2 linked regions of the Paraglaciecola sp. L3A3 genome follow. The protein of the gene in region 1 binds, or shares a complex with, the protein of each later gene. Links are inferred from orthologs where the notes say so. Each region holds a gene or a part of one and is shown in the gene's direction. Other genes may lie near its edges.

The links.
Region 2: the proteins of uvrA (region 1) and mfd are in contact, whole or in part, in a crystal structure (PDB 4DFC), measured with the Escherichia coli proteins. The link is inferred for Paraglaciecola sp. L3A3 from one-to-one orthologs.

The regions. Positions count from the first base shown.
Region 1 is NZ_CP047023.1:4,952,750-4,959,503, forward strand. Bases 2,269-5,694 are described here. They hold uvrA (excinuclease ABC subunit UvrA), read left to right. Parts: upstream 2,269-2,653; coding sequence 2,654-5,494; downstream 5,495-5,694. Other genes in these bases: GQR87_RS20595 (MFS transporter), read right to left, coding at 2,269-2,453; GQR87_RS20605 (DUF3299 domain-containing protein), read right to left, coding at 5,646-5,694. Outside these bases: GQR87_RS20585 (TonB-dependent receptor domain-containing protein), read right to left, coding at 1-99; ssb (single-stranded DNA-binding protein), read right to left, coding at 480-1,100; more of GQR87_RS20595, read right to left, coding at 1,113-2,268; more of GQR87_RS20605, read right to left, coding at 5,695-6,131; GQR87_RS20610 (MFS transporter), read right to left, coding at 6,112-6,754. UniProt on the Escherichia coli protein: The UvrABC repair system catalyzes the recognition and processing of DNA lesions. UvrA is an ATPase and a DNA-binding protein. A damage recognition complex composed of 2 UvrA and 2 UvrB subunits scans DNA for abnormalities.
Region 2 is NZ_CP047023.1:2,647,880-2,655,302, forward strand. What follows is about bases 1,894-5,988. They hold mfd (transcription-repair coupling factor), read left to right. Parts: upstream 1,894-2,293; coding sequence 2,294-5,788; downstream 5,789-5,988. Other genes in these bases: GQR87_RS11090 (PilZ domain-containing protein), read left to right, coding at 1,894-2,294; GQR87_RS11100 (CsiV family protein), read left to right, coding at 5,788-5,988. Outside these bases: GQR87_RS11080 (phosphoribosyltransferase), read right to left, coding at 1-159; GQR87_RS11085 (lipoprotein-releasing ABC transporter permease subunit), read right to left, coding at 283-1,494; more of GQR87_RS11090, read left to right, coding at 1,692-1,893; more of GQR87_RS11100, read left to right, coding at 5,989-7,389. UniProt on the Escherichia coli protein: Couples transcription and DNA repair by recognizing RNA polymerase (RNAP) stalled at DNA lesions. Mediates ATP-dependent release of RNAP and its truncated transcript from the DNA, and recruitment of nucleotide excision repair machinery to the damaged site.

The DNA.
Region 1 (6,754 bases):
AACGGTTTCAACTGGCTCTTGAGTAGTTTGTGCATTTGCGAAGGTAATAAAGGGAAGAGTAAAACAAATAGCAAGCCGACTGCGCTTGAATGGAAGCATAAAGTGTCCTTTCTTATTATGATATGAAACAGAAAACTGGGAAAACTTTAACCTAGAATTAACAAAGGGGGAATGTGGCAAATTGTCGCAGTAGACTGGTGAGAATGATTGATACTGAGTTTTTAAATGTGATAATAATTTTTGGGTAAGGACTAAAAATATATTTTCAACAACCGAAAAAAATTATTTTAAAGCAGCCACTTATTGGTTTTTATTATTATAAAGGCGGCCATCACAACAGAGGCCAAAGTTACTTTAAGTTGGCAAAAAACACTTTCCTTTAAACCCTACATATTTATGACAAAAAGTAGATACCATGCCACCAAATAAAAAAGCCGCTTAATAGCGGCTTTTAATAACATTTCTATTTTTGTCTTGAATTAAAACGGAATATCGTCATCAAAATCAAAATCAGGTTCGGCCATAGGTGCGGCTGGTTTGCCCTGCTGTTGACCTTGTGGTGCTTGTTGGTAACCTTGATTTTGTTGCGGAGCTTGTTGAGCAGGAGGCTGCTGATATTGCTGTTGCGGCGGCGGAGCCTGCTGATAACCTTGGTTCTGTTGTGGTGCTTGTTGGTAACCTTGATTCTGTTGCGGAGCTTGCGCTGGACGTTGTTGTCCTTGGAACCCACCTTCAGATTGATTGTTTCCACCTTTGCCACCCAACATTTGCATAACACCATTAAAGGGGTCTAAAACGATTTCTGTGGTGTACTGATCTTGGCCTTCTTTGTTCTGCCATTTCCGCGTTTGCAACTTGCCTTCGACATACACTTGGCTGCCTTTACGTAAATATTCGCCAGCAATTTCAGCTAACTTGCCAAACATAGATACGCGATGCCATTCAGTTTTTTCTTGAATTTGACCGCTTTGATCTTTCCAGCTTTCAGATGTGGCCAAGGTTAGATTGGCCACCGCTTTACCATTTGGCGTATAACGTACCTCAGGATCTTTACCTAAGTTACCGACCAAAATTACTTTATTAACACCTTTACTCGCCATTTTATTTCCTCACTATTCTTGTAAACCCAGTACACGTCGTGCTTGTTGCATATCGAAGTGTTTGCCATCTGCTTTTAGATAAATAACCTGCTCATCTGAAACAACGGTTACATCCACTACACCTTCCAATTCTGAAAGTTGCTGCAGTGCCAAATCTGGTGTCTGATTAATTGTCTTAAGTGTATATCTTTTTAAACGATTCGTCGCAGAAATTCCTTGGATCAATAACAACCAAATGATGCATAACCCAGAGGCCAATACAAACACCCATTGGTTGCCTACATATTGTGAAATGCTACCTGAAAGCAGTCCTCCTATGAATGCACCAAAGAATTGAAAACTAGCATAAATGCCCATAGCAGAGCCTTTTTTACCCGCTGGCGCGATACTTGACACCATAGCCGGGAAATTGGCTTCTAAATAATTAAAACAGGTAAAAAACAGGCTGATAATAATTAATAAATAAACAATGGATGAGTGGTCGATTGCCATTACTGCAAACACTAACGCCAACCCCGCCACACTCAATAACATCACCACTTTTTGTTGTTTTTTAGCCAGTGACATCAAGGCCACTAAACCAATAATTGAGGCAAATAGTACAATTGAATAAGCTTTCCAATGAGTAGACAGAGGCCAGGCTAAATCAATTAAAAATACGGGAATTTGTACAAATAATAAAGTAATCAACATGTGTAATAACATCACGCTGATATTTAGTCGTAATAATTGCGGATGAGAAAATAAAATCTTTAAGTCTCGCACGATAGGTAAGGTGTCACCTCTAGGGGCGATGTTTTTGCCGTTGGGCACAACAAATACCACCAGCAGAATACATAATAGCGCTAAGGTACCAGTAGCGAAGAAAATACCACTTAAGCCATATTTACCCACTACTAGCGGGCCCAGTAATAAAGCTAAGTAAAAAGAAAAACCGATAGAAATACCGATAATAGCCATAACTTTAGGTCTTTGTTCTTCTCGGGTTAGGTCACCGGCTAAGGCCATAATGGCTCCGGCAATAGCACCCGCCCCTTGTAAGAATCGGCCAATCACTACCCATTGCATACTTTCAGCATTGGCTGCCACTAAACTTCCCACGGCAAATATTAATAAACCACCAGCAATAACTGGCTTACGACCTATTTTGTCTGACAGCACCCCCATAGGGATTTGCAAAACAGCTTGAGTTAAACCATAACCACCAATAGCTAAGCCCACCAAAAATGCGGAATAATCAGGATAATGCTGTGCACTAATAGCTAATACAGGCATGATCATAAACAAGCCAAGCATGCGTAATACGTAGATAAACGCCAGTGAAAAGGCTGTGCGGAGTTCGGTAGAATTCAAGGTTAGGTCAGTTTTTTAAAGGTCGTTAAATAACAATACTAAAAATGGCCGAGAACCTTAGCATATTTTGCATTTTTCAGGAATATTAATCAGCAAAGAATTAACTTTTAGTTAAGAATTCAAAAGATAATGCCGCTTACCGTAGTGCTAATTTTAAGAGTATGTAATACTTCTTCTTTTGCGCTGATACAGATCTAATAATGGCAAATATTGAAGTACGCGGGGCCCGCACCCACAATCTTAAGAACATCAGTCTAGACATTCCTAGAGATAAGCTCACCGTTATTACTGGGCTATCTGGCTCAGGCAAATCCTCTCTCGCCTTCGATACCTTGTATGCAGAAGGGCAAAGACGTTATGTTGAGTCTCTTTCAGCCTACGCTAGGCAGTTTTTGTCTATGATGGAAAAGCCAGATGTGGATCACATTGGCGGTCTTTCTCCGGCCATTTCTATTGAACAAAAATCAACATCCCATAACCCACGCTCTACTGTGGGCACTATCACCGAAATTTATGATTATTTGCGTTTGTTATATGCGCGAGTAGGTGAACCTCGTTGTCCTGATCACAACGTACCGCTAGATGCACAGACTATCAGTCAAATGGTTGACAGAGTCATGACTATGCCTGCTGACAATAAATTAATGTTGTTAGCCCCTGTGGTGCAAGATCGTAAAGGTGAACATTTAAAAACCTTAGAAAACCTATCGGCCCAAGGTTTTATTCGCGCTAGAATCGACGGTAATGTCTGTGATTTATCTGATCCACCAGAGCTAGATCTACACAAAAAACACACTATAGAAGTAGTAGTGGATCGTTTTAAAGTGCGTGAAGACTTAAAACTCCGCTTAGCTGAATCTTTCGAGACAGCACTTAATCTATCTGGCGGCACAGCTAAAGTGGCCTATATGGATGAGCCCGACAAAGAAGCTCTGGTATTTTCTTCTAACTTTGCTTGCCCACACTGTGGATACAGCATGGCCGAGCTTGAGCCAAGATTGTTCTCTTTTAATAACCCAGCAGGGGCATGTCAAAGCTGTGATGGTTTAGGTACTAGACAATTTTTCGACCCACACCGCATTATTGCTAACGATGAGTTGAGCTTATCAGGTGGTGCTATTCGTGGTTGGGATAAACGTAGTTATTACTACTTCCAAATGTTACAAGCCGTAGCCGATCATTATGACTTTGATTTGACCAAACCTTTTGCAGAATTAGACGATAAAGCTAAAGATATAGTGCTACATGGTAGTAAAGGTACATCGTTAAAATTCAAATATATCAATGATCGCGGCGATATAATGGAACGTAAGCATCCCTTCGAAGGGATAATTCCTAATATGGAACGTCGTTACAAAGAAACCGAATCAAATGCGGTACGCGATGAATTAGCTAAGTATTTAAGCCAACAACATTGTTCTAGCTGTTCAGGTACGCGTTTACGTTTAGAAGCCAGAAATGTATTTATCGGCGAAACGCCACTGCATGTGATTACTGATTTATCGATTGCTGAAGCATTAGAGTTTTTCTCTACCGTGAAATTAACCGGTAAACGGGAAAAAATAGCTGAAAAAATATTTAAAGAAATTAACGACCGACTTACCTTCTTAGTTAACGTTGGACTCAATTATTTATCGCTTTCCCGTAGTGCCGATACGTTATCTGGTGGCGAAGCTCAACGTATCCGCTTAGCCAGTCAAATAGGCGCAGGTTTAGTAGGCGTGATGTATGTGTTGGACGAACCTTCTATTGGTTTACATCAAAGAGACAATGAAAGATTACTTGAAACCCTGATCCATTTACGTGATTTAGGTAATACCGTTTTGGTTGTAGAGCATGATGAAGATGCCATTCGCGCGGCTGACTTTGTACTCGATATAGGCCCAGGAGCCGGTGTACATGGTGGTGAAATTGTCGCCCAAGGCACTATCGATGACATTAAAAACAGTGAACATTCACTGACTGGTAAGTATCTTTCAGGACGTGAAAGAATAGAAATTCCTGCCAAGCGTACTGAGATTGATCAAGATAAATGGATTGAAATCACTGGTGCCTCTGGCAATAACTTACAAGACGTTACTTTCCGAGCACCGATTGGATTAATGACCTGTGTTACCGGTGTTTCTGGCTCAGGTAAGTCAACCTTAATCAATGACACCTTTTATCGTTTAGCACATCATGCGCTAAATGGTGCTACCACAGGCGAAGCTGCGCCTTATAAACAGATTACTGGTTTAGAGTTTATGGATAAGGTAGTTGATATTGACCAAAGTCCAATTGGTCGTACACCTCGTTCTAATCCAGCCACTTATGCGGGGATATTTACTCCAGTACGTGAATTATTCGCAGGTACTCAAGAAGCTCGATCTCGTGGCTATAAACCTGGCCGTTTCAGTTTTAACGTCAAAGGTGGACGTTGTGAAGCTTGCCAAGGTGACGGCGTAATAAAAGTAGAAATGCACTTTTTACCTGACGTTTATGTACCTTGTGATGTGTGTAAAGGCAAACGCTACAATCGTGAAACCTTAGAGATCCAATACAAAGGATTTAATATACATCAAGTATTAGACATGACAGTAGAAGAAGCCCGTCCCTTCTTTGATGTGATTCCAGCCATTGCCCGCAAGTTGCAAACTCTCATTGATGTTGGTTTGTCTTATATACGTTTAGGCCAAGCTGCCACCACTTTATCTGGTGGTGAAGCACAACGGGTGAAGCTGGCTAAAGAGCTGTCAAAGCGAGATACAGGACAAACACTGTACATACTTGACGAACCTACCACAGGGTTACATTTCCACGATATAAAACAATTACTGGAAGTCCTACACAGGCTTAGAGATCACGGTAATACGGTAGTGGTGATTGAACATAATTTAGATGTGATTAAAACTGCAGATTGGATAGTAGATTTAGGGCCAGAAGGCGGTTCTGGCGGTGGAAAAATTATTGCACAAGGCACACCTGAAGACGTTGCTGAAGTAGAAGGTTCGCATACGGCGCGTTTTCTTAAACCTTTGTTAGAAAAAAACAGAAGTGAATAATACCCACTAAAATTATTCATAAACAAAAAACGCAGCTTACCGCTGCGTTTTTTATGCTGAAATTGTTAAAGCTACTAGAACAAGTTGCACAGACAGTCAAAAAACTCTTATTTGTTCACCGTTCGGCGACCAGAAATCCGACAATATAATTTTAACCATCATATGGATTCATTTGTATGCCCGCTAAGGAATAACCAACCGTGGCTACATCACCTTGCCAGCCATGGGTTGTCAAAGTACCTGTTATCCAGACAGCATCTTGTATCGTATCTATGGGTACACCTTTAGCAAACTTTACATAAACAATTTGATTGGCCGGAGGTGGCGGCACATGGATACAGGCACCAAAATATGGCACTAATAAAAACTCAGTTGTGGCAGAGTTATCACCCTCTAAAGGTACAATAAATCCCGGAATTTTTACTAACTTACCATTCAGGCTTTCAACCACAGGCGCATTAACCCCTAATTGCATCATAGAGCCGTCATGACTTAATTCTACATCTGGAGCTTGGTAGTTTTTCGGTATCATATCTTCCCAGAATAATTCTAACGGCTGTTCAGCCAATGAATGAAAACTGCAAAATATAAACAGCAAAGAAAAAAGTAGCGGTATGTTAATCGTTATTTTGTGCATTATTTTTATTGGTCCATACTAGTGGATTAATAATGACCTCTCGGCCAAGTGAAGGATTATTTGGCATATTCAAAGCCAAAGCTAGCGAACATATGGCAAACCCGCTACCAATATAAAATACTAGAATAGGAGAGGTTAACCAAACTATACCAAGCAAAGCAGGGATAACCACAGCCGCAATGTGATTAATGGTAAAACTAACCGCTGCAGTAGAGGCAATGTCTTTGGGATCTGCAATTTTTTGAAAATAGGTTCTCACTGCAATAGCCATAGCAAAAAATAAATGATCAATTACATAAAGACCCGCAGCAAGATAGGCTTGATCAACCATGGCATAACTTGAGAAGACAAAAATTAAGCCTATATATTCAATTGTCAGTGCTTTACGTTCACCAATACGGCTGATCCAACGACCAATTTTGGGTGCAAAAAATAAATTAAATACATAATTAATCATAAACAATAGACTAATATCACCCACTGAAAAACCAAATTTTTCCACCATCATGAACGAAGCAAATACCATAAATATTTGTCTTCTGGCACCACTAAAAAACACTAAGCCGTAGTACAACCAATATCGTTTACGTAAGAATAATTGTTTGTGTTGGATAGGCCCGTGA
Region 2 (7,423 bases), 2.3 Mb from region 1 along the record:
TTTGAAGTCAAAATACTCTTGAACAGCAATACCAATTGGTGCACCACCTCGCCAAATACCAATAATAAATTCAGGGCGAAAACCACTGTCATAAACTTGGGCAGCAACACGGAATGAATCTTCCAGAAGTTGCTGTGCGGTGATAAATGTTTTTTCCATCAATATTGACCTTATGAAACCTTCCACCATGTATTTTATGGTGAGTTTTGTGTTTTGATAACAATTGTAGACTAGCCGGTCATTGTATACCGAAATAACCTTAATTACAGAGTTCTACGCGATTTATTCATATTTTAATGCATTCGCTGGACTGACTTTTAGCGCTTGGTAGGCTGGATACAAACTTGCCACAAAACACAATATCAAGGATGTGAGGATCAGAATGCCGACTTGATGCCATTGTAAATCTATTGGTAAACCAGTGCCATCTGGCCCTAAAAAGATGGGGACATTCAATAAATCTAAAATATTATTGATTTGCGATACCAACAGTAAACCTAAGGTTAAACCAATTACAGTCCCCTTAATGCCATTGTATGCACCATTAAACAAAAATATGCCCATAATGTTTTTACGGGTCATTCCTTGAGTCAGTAATATAGCGATATCCCCTTGTTTCTCGGTCACCACCATGACTAATGCTGACACAATATTAAATGCAGCCACAGCGACAATTAATAACAACATCAGCGACATCATATTTTTTTCCATTTTAACAGCATCAAATAATGCGCCTTGTTGAATGCGCCAATTAGTCGATTCATAACCAAGGTTTTCTAACTCAGCTGATACCGCTTTATAATCAAACGCATCTTGTAAAAATAACCGAGTTTGCGCGATACCCTGTTTTTTAGCACGCAATAATTTTGCAGCATCATCAACATTAAGCAGAATGACTTTATCGTCTAAAGCCGATCCCACATCGTATATGCCCACCACGTTAAAAACTCTTTGGCTATAAATCCGCCCGAAAGGACCAAAAAAACTATTGCCTGAGGCTATTAATCGAGTTTTGTCGCCTATCCGTAGTTGTAATTGAATAGACAAAGCACGGCCTATCACCACCCCATACTCACCTTTATTTAAATCAGACAGTTTGCCAATCAACATATTATTGCTAATAACCGAAGAGGTCTGCATCGCTTCCGGATCCACGCCATGAAACTGCACACCTTTAAGCCCTTGTGCTGATTGTATTAATCCCTCACCCTCAATATATTCTGTACTGGCAAGCACGCCAGCAATATCATCAAATTGAGTGGGTTCAAAAGATGAATGATTATTGGTTTTCACTAAAATATGAGGTGTAATACCTAGATTACGCAGTTTTAGTTCGCCTTCAAATCCGTTCATAACAGACAAAACGGTAATCAAAGACATTAAGCCTAAAGCAATGCCGGCCACAGAAAACATATTAATAAAGGCAATAAAATTACTACCTTTTGAGGCTTTTGCATAACGTAAGCCAATAAAAGCAGGTAAAGGATAAAACATGTAAGATAGGACTCTTTGCCAATAAACAGTTAAAAAATAAGTGTTTAACTATTGGTATACTATTGAATGTTGATGAATAATACGTGCTTGATGGCTATGTCACAAGTAAAGCATATGTTTCATTACGCCAATTGTTAGTATGTAGAACTGCTTTTGTGAATGATCAATAATAACCAAATCATAGACTCGGGGAATGAATGGATAAATTAACTCTGCAGCAGAAACATGAACAATTCAGTGAATTCTTTATGATTAATCACGATCTCCCAGTCAATATACGTGAACTTGCACGTGACTTTGCTTTACCTGATGTTGATGATCTACACAACCACATGCCCTATACCTTTCAAGTGGCCAGTGAGATAGGGGCTATAGAAAGCAAAGCATTGCGACCTTTACGTAATTTAGGTGAGCATGCTAGTGAATTAGTGGAATTTCTCAATCATCAATCCCGCAAGATTGATTTAATGATGTCACTTATTTTACAACAGCAATCAGATCCAGCAGAGCAATTTTATTCTGTTCAATTTGGTGGCGGTGGTATCACGATTAGTACCGACAAACCAATTGATATAGGTACAAAAATCGAACTTAAACTTTTTCTTCGAGAAGAAGCTTGTGCCATATTTTGTTTTGCTGAAGTAATCACTTGTAAGCCCCACCAAGATACGTACCATATATCCCTAATTTACACTCGTATTCGTGAAGAAGACCAAGACTTATTGGTCAAAGCGAGTCTCCATTTACAAGCGATTGCCTTGCGCAAACGAAATAAGCAAAAACAAAACGAACAAAATTAATGACTCTTAGTATATTTTCACCACCGTTACCTAACAACACTCAAAAGTCTAAAAACGATATTCGTCATTGGGGTTCACTCCAAGGAAGTAGTAACGCTTTAGTCATTGCCAATGCAGCAAATAATGCCGACGGACCAATCTTACTAGTAACTGCTGATACCCCTAGCGCTATCAAGTTAGAAAAAGAGCTAGATTATTTCTTAGAAGATCAAACTTTAGAAGTACAATTATTTCCAGACTGGGAAACCCTTCCCTATGATAATTTTTCACCTCATCAAGATATAGTCTCACAAAGATTAGAAGCACTTTATCGACTCACACAAGGTGATAAACGCATATTTATAGTGCCCATCAATACCTTGATGATGCGCATGGCGCCAGTAGATTATATTGGCAAATATTTGCTTATACTGAAAGTTAAGCAAAAATTGGCCATTGATAATTTTAGATCAGGTTTAGAACGTGCTGGCTATTTGCATGTTAACCAAGTGATGAGTCACAGTGAGTTTTCAATACGCGGTAGTATTATCGATTTATTCCCTATGGGTAGCCAACATCCGTTCCGCATAGATTTATTTGATGACGAAATTGATACCATTCGCCATTTCGATCCTGAGACACAGCGCTCAGGAGATAAGATTGATGAAATAAAATTATTACCCGCCAGAGAATTCCCAACTGATAAAGAAGCCACTAGTTTATTTAGACAACAATATTTAACAAAATTTGATGCTAATAACAGTAAGGAATCGGTTTTTCATCAAGTAGGCAAAGGATTAATGCCTGGCGGTATTGAATATTTCTTACCCTTGTTTTTTACCGAAACAGCCACCTTATTTGATTACCTGAATCAAGATACTACAGTGTTAATGCACGGTGACTTACATAAAGCCCATGAACATCATTGGAAAGACGTTAATCATAGATACGAACAACTAAGATACAATTTAGTCAGGCCGTTACTTCATCCTGCAGATATATACATGCGAGACGAGGAGTTATTTGCCGCTCTGAAAAATTGGCCCAGAGTACAAATACAATCTGAGAACCTAGATAAAAAGTCTGGGCATTATAACTTTGCTACGTCTGTTGTAACCGAGGTGGCCTTAAAACCACAGAATAAAATCCCTTGGACTGGATTAAAACAGCAAATAGCCGATTGGCAGTCTAAAAAAGTAAAGGTTTTATTCAGTGCCGAATCAGCTGGACGCCGTGAAGGTTTATTAGAAATATTAACTAAAGCTGATATCAAACCTAAACATTTCAAACATTTTAGCGATTTCATTTTAAGTGATGACGAAATAGGCATTACAGTTGGCCCTGCCGAATTTAGCTTTTTGTTGTCAGATCCTGAATCAGATATAGCCTTTATTACAGAAACCGAATTACTGGGTCACAAAATAAGCCATAGGCGTAAAAGAGATACCCGCCAAGGCACAGATGAAAATGCCATTATCCGCAATTTGGCTGAATTGCGTTTAGGCCAGCCAGTGGTACATTTTGATCATGGTGTAGGACGCTATTTAGGCTTACAAACTCTGGATGCCGGTGGCGTCACCACAGAATATTTATCCATTGAATATGCGAAAAAAGCCAAACTTTATGTACCTGTTGCTTCATTACATTTAATCAGCCGTTACAGTGGTGGTGATATCGATCATGCACCTTTACATCATTTAGGTAATGACACTTGGACTAAAGCTAAAAATAAAGCTGCCGAAAAAGTACGAGATGTAGCAGCACAACTGTTAGACGTTTATGCCAGACGAGCAGCGAAACCGGGCTTTGCCTTTAAAATTGCTTGGGATGAATACCAAGCATTTAGTGATAGTTTTCCTTTTGACGAAACGCTAGATCAACAAAAAGCAATTAATGCTGTTATTCAAGACATGGGTTCTGCTAATGCAATGGATAGATTAGTCTGTGGTGATGTTGGCTTTGGTAAAACAGAAGTGGCCATGCGCGCAGCGTTTATCGCAGCTAACCAGGGCAAACAAGTAGCGATTTTAGTGCCCACCACGCTGCTGGCCCAACAACATTTTGAAAACTTCAAAGAACGCTTTGTCAACTGTCCCTTTAGAATTGAAGTGTTATCACGCTTCGTTAGTGCGAAAGATGCCAAACAAGTCATTGCCAATATAGAAGAAGGTAAAATCGATATTGTGGTGGGTACGCATACCCTGTTACAAGAAAAGCTTAAATTTAATGACTTGGGCTTAGTAATAATTGATGAAGAACACAGGTTTGGCGTACGTCAAAAAGAGAAGTTTAAAGCATTACGTTCAGACGTAGATATTCTAACGTTAACCGCCACACCTATTCCTCGTACCTTAAATATGGCACTCAGTGGAATGCGCGATTTGTCGATTATTGCGACTCCGCCTGCCAAACGTTTACCTATTAAAACTTTTGTGCAACAGCGCAATAAAGAGCTTATTCGCGAAGCTATCATGCGAGAAATTCTCCGTGGTGGTCAAGTGTACTTCTTGCACAACGAAGTAGACACAATTGAAAAAACAGCCGAAGAGATAAAAGAAATTGTTCCTGAAGCCCGCATTTCAATTGGCCATGGGCAAATGCGAGAACGTGAATTAGAAAAAGTCATGACAGACTTTTATCACCAAAGATCAAACGTGCTTCTATGTACAACCATTATAGAAACCGGTATTGACGTACCCTCAGCCAATACCATTGTAATGGACAGAGCGGATCATTTAGGTTTAGCGCAATTACACCAATTACGTGGTCGTGTAGGTCGTTCACATCACCAAGCTTATGCTTATTTATTAACCCCACACCCTAGACGTTTAACAAAAGATGCAAAAAAACGACTAGAAGCAATTTCTTCTCTGGAAGAACTTGGAGCTGGTTTTGCTTTAGCCACTCACGATCTAGAAATTCGTGGGGCGGGTGAACTTTTAGGTGATGGTCAATCAGGTCAAATATCCAGTATCGGCTTTACCTTATACATGGATATGTTAGAACAAGCTGTCGAAGCATTAAAAGAAGGTAAAGAGCCTAGTTTAGATAAGGCTTTATCTGAACAAACAGATATAGATCTGCGAATACCTGCACTAATACCTGATGATTATATTCATGATGTGAATACACGTTTATCTTTGTATAAAAACCTAGCTGGTTGTAAAGATGAACGAGCAATAAACGAATTACAAATCGAAATGATTGATCGCTTTGGTTTATTACCGCAAAGCACCAAGAATTTATTAGACATAGCCTTGTTAAAAATCAAAGCTAAAATAATTGGAATCAGTAAAGCAGAGGGTACGAGTAAAGGAGGGTTTGTTGAGTTCTCACAAAAAACTCAAATTGACCCAGGTTTTATTATTAAGTTGATACAGTCACAACCAAGAGTGTATAAGTTAGACGGACCACAAAAATTGAAATTTAACGTGCCTACTGAATCAGCCGCAGATAGACTAGCTATGTTTAAAGATATCCTTGATCAATTTAGTCAACAATTGCGTCCAGCATAATGAGTAATATAAGTAAAATGCAAAGTGTATTAACTAGTAGTATCAAAAAGGCAGTCACTTCACTTGGTGTGGCTGTAGTCACTTCAGCTGTCTTAAATTCATCGGCTTATGCGGCTGATAAAGAATGGTGGTTTGATGTTGAAGTCATCGTTTTTACTCGAGATTTGTCTACCAGCCCTGTAGCAGAGGCTTTTACTCAATCTTCTTTATTGCCCGCTGCTACTGAGCATACAGATTTAATTACTTCTTATTTAACACCTGATTTGACTTATATGCGCGGAGATTTACCTTTTTGTCGTCAGTCAAAACTCGCAGCCATAGAACAACAGAGACAAAAGGATTTTGCATTTCCTCAACCTATAGTTGAAGCAGAAGAACAAACAGGTGAGCAAGTAGAAAACTCAATTCCTGAACTCGTATCAGTGCAGACTGATGAAACAGTAAATACGGAAACCACGACAGACGAGAATTTTGAATACCAAGTAGCCACCACAGATATATTTGCTGACCAAGACAAAGATTCGGCTTCTAAGCTTGCCTCAGCAGCACCTGCTCTAAAGGACAAAATACAAGAAACAGAATTAGCAAAGCAATTGACTGAAGAGTCATTGAACGAAGAATCCGCAATTCAATATTTACCAATCACCATTAACTGGATTGAATGGCAAATACCTGCTCAATTGCCTTGTGCCTATGCTGAACAAGTCGAACCATCAATTGAATTTTTACCCCAAGTAGAAAGTGAAACAGTATCCAAAGATCCGCTGACATTAATTAGCCAAGTGCCTAAGGTGATTAATGGCGTTGAATGGTTAAATAAATCACAAGCGCCATTTTTATTGCCACAAGATCAACTGCGCATGACAGAGCTGTATACCAGTATAAAAAAACAGCGTGGGATTGAACCTATGATCCACCTAGCTTGGCGTCAACAAGTGACTTTTGGCGCTGACAATGCCCAAGGTTACCGTTTGTTTGCCGGTGATAATTTTGCCGCACAATTTGATATTAACGGTCAACCTAAAATTCAACAAGATGTATTAAATCAAGTACAAACTGAAACGGTTGTTGTTGATGACGAATTGTATATACCTAAAGAAGAAAGAGAAAAGTTATCAGCCAGCGAACTGGAAGAATTGATAACAAAACTTAAGCCTAATACAACAATAAACGAGCTTACTGAAGAAGACCTTTTAACTAAAATTGAACAAGCCTTACTCAGTGAAACTATTATTGACAAGGATTTACCCACTAAACAAACACCAGATCAAACAGAGTTGTTGGCAGAACTCACACAACTATGGGGGGTAGACGGTTTTATTAAAGTCTACTTACAAAATGTCGGACGTGTTCCTTATTTACATATCAATAGTAATTTAGATTATCGACATCCAATATTAAACCAACAAACATCAAGTCAAATATTGGCTAACGGAGGTAAACCTACTGAACATTTACAAAGTGTAAATTTTAACCAACTGAGACGGGTTATCAGTAAACAAATACATTATTTTGATCACCCCTTATTTGGTATGGTGGTGACGATAAATCGTTACAATTGGCCGGTTGAAAATACAGATCCAGTAACAGATAATGAATAAGTTAAAGGCACTTAATCTTTATTAATATTACGCA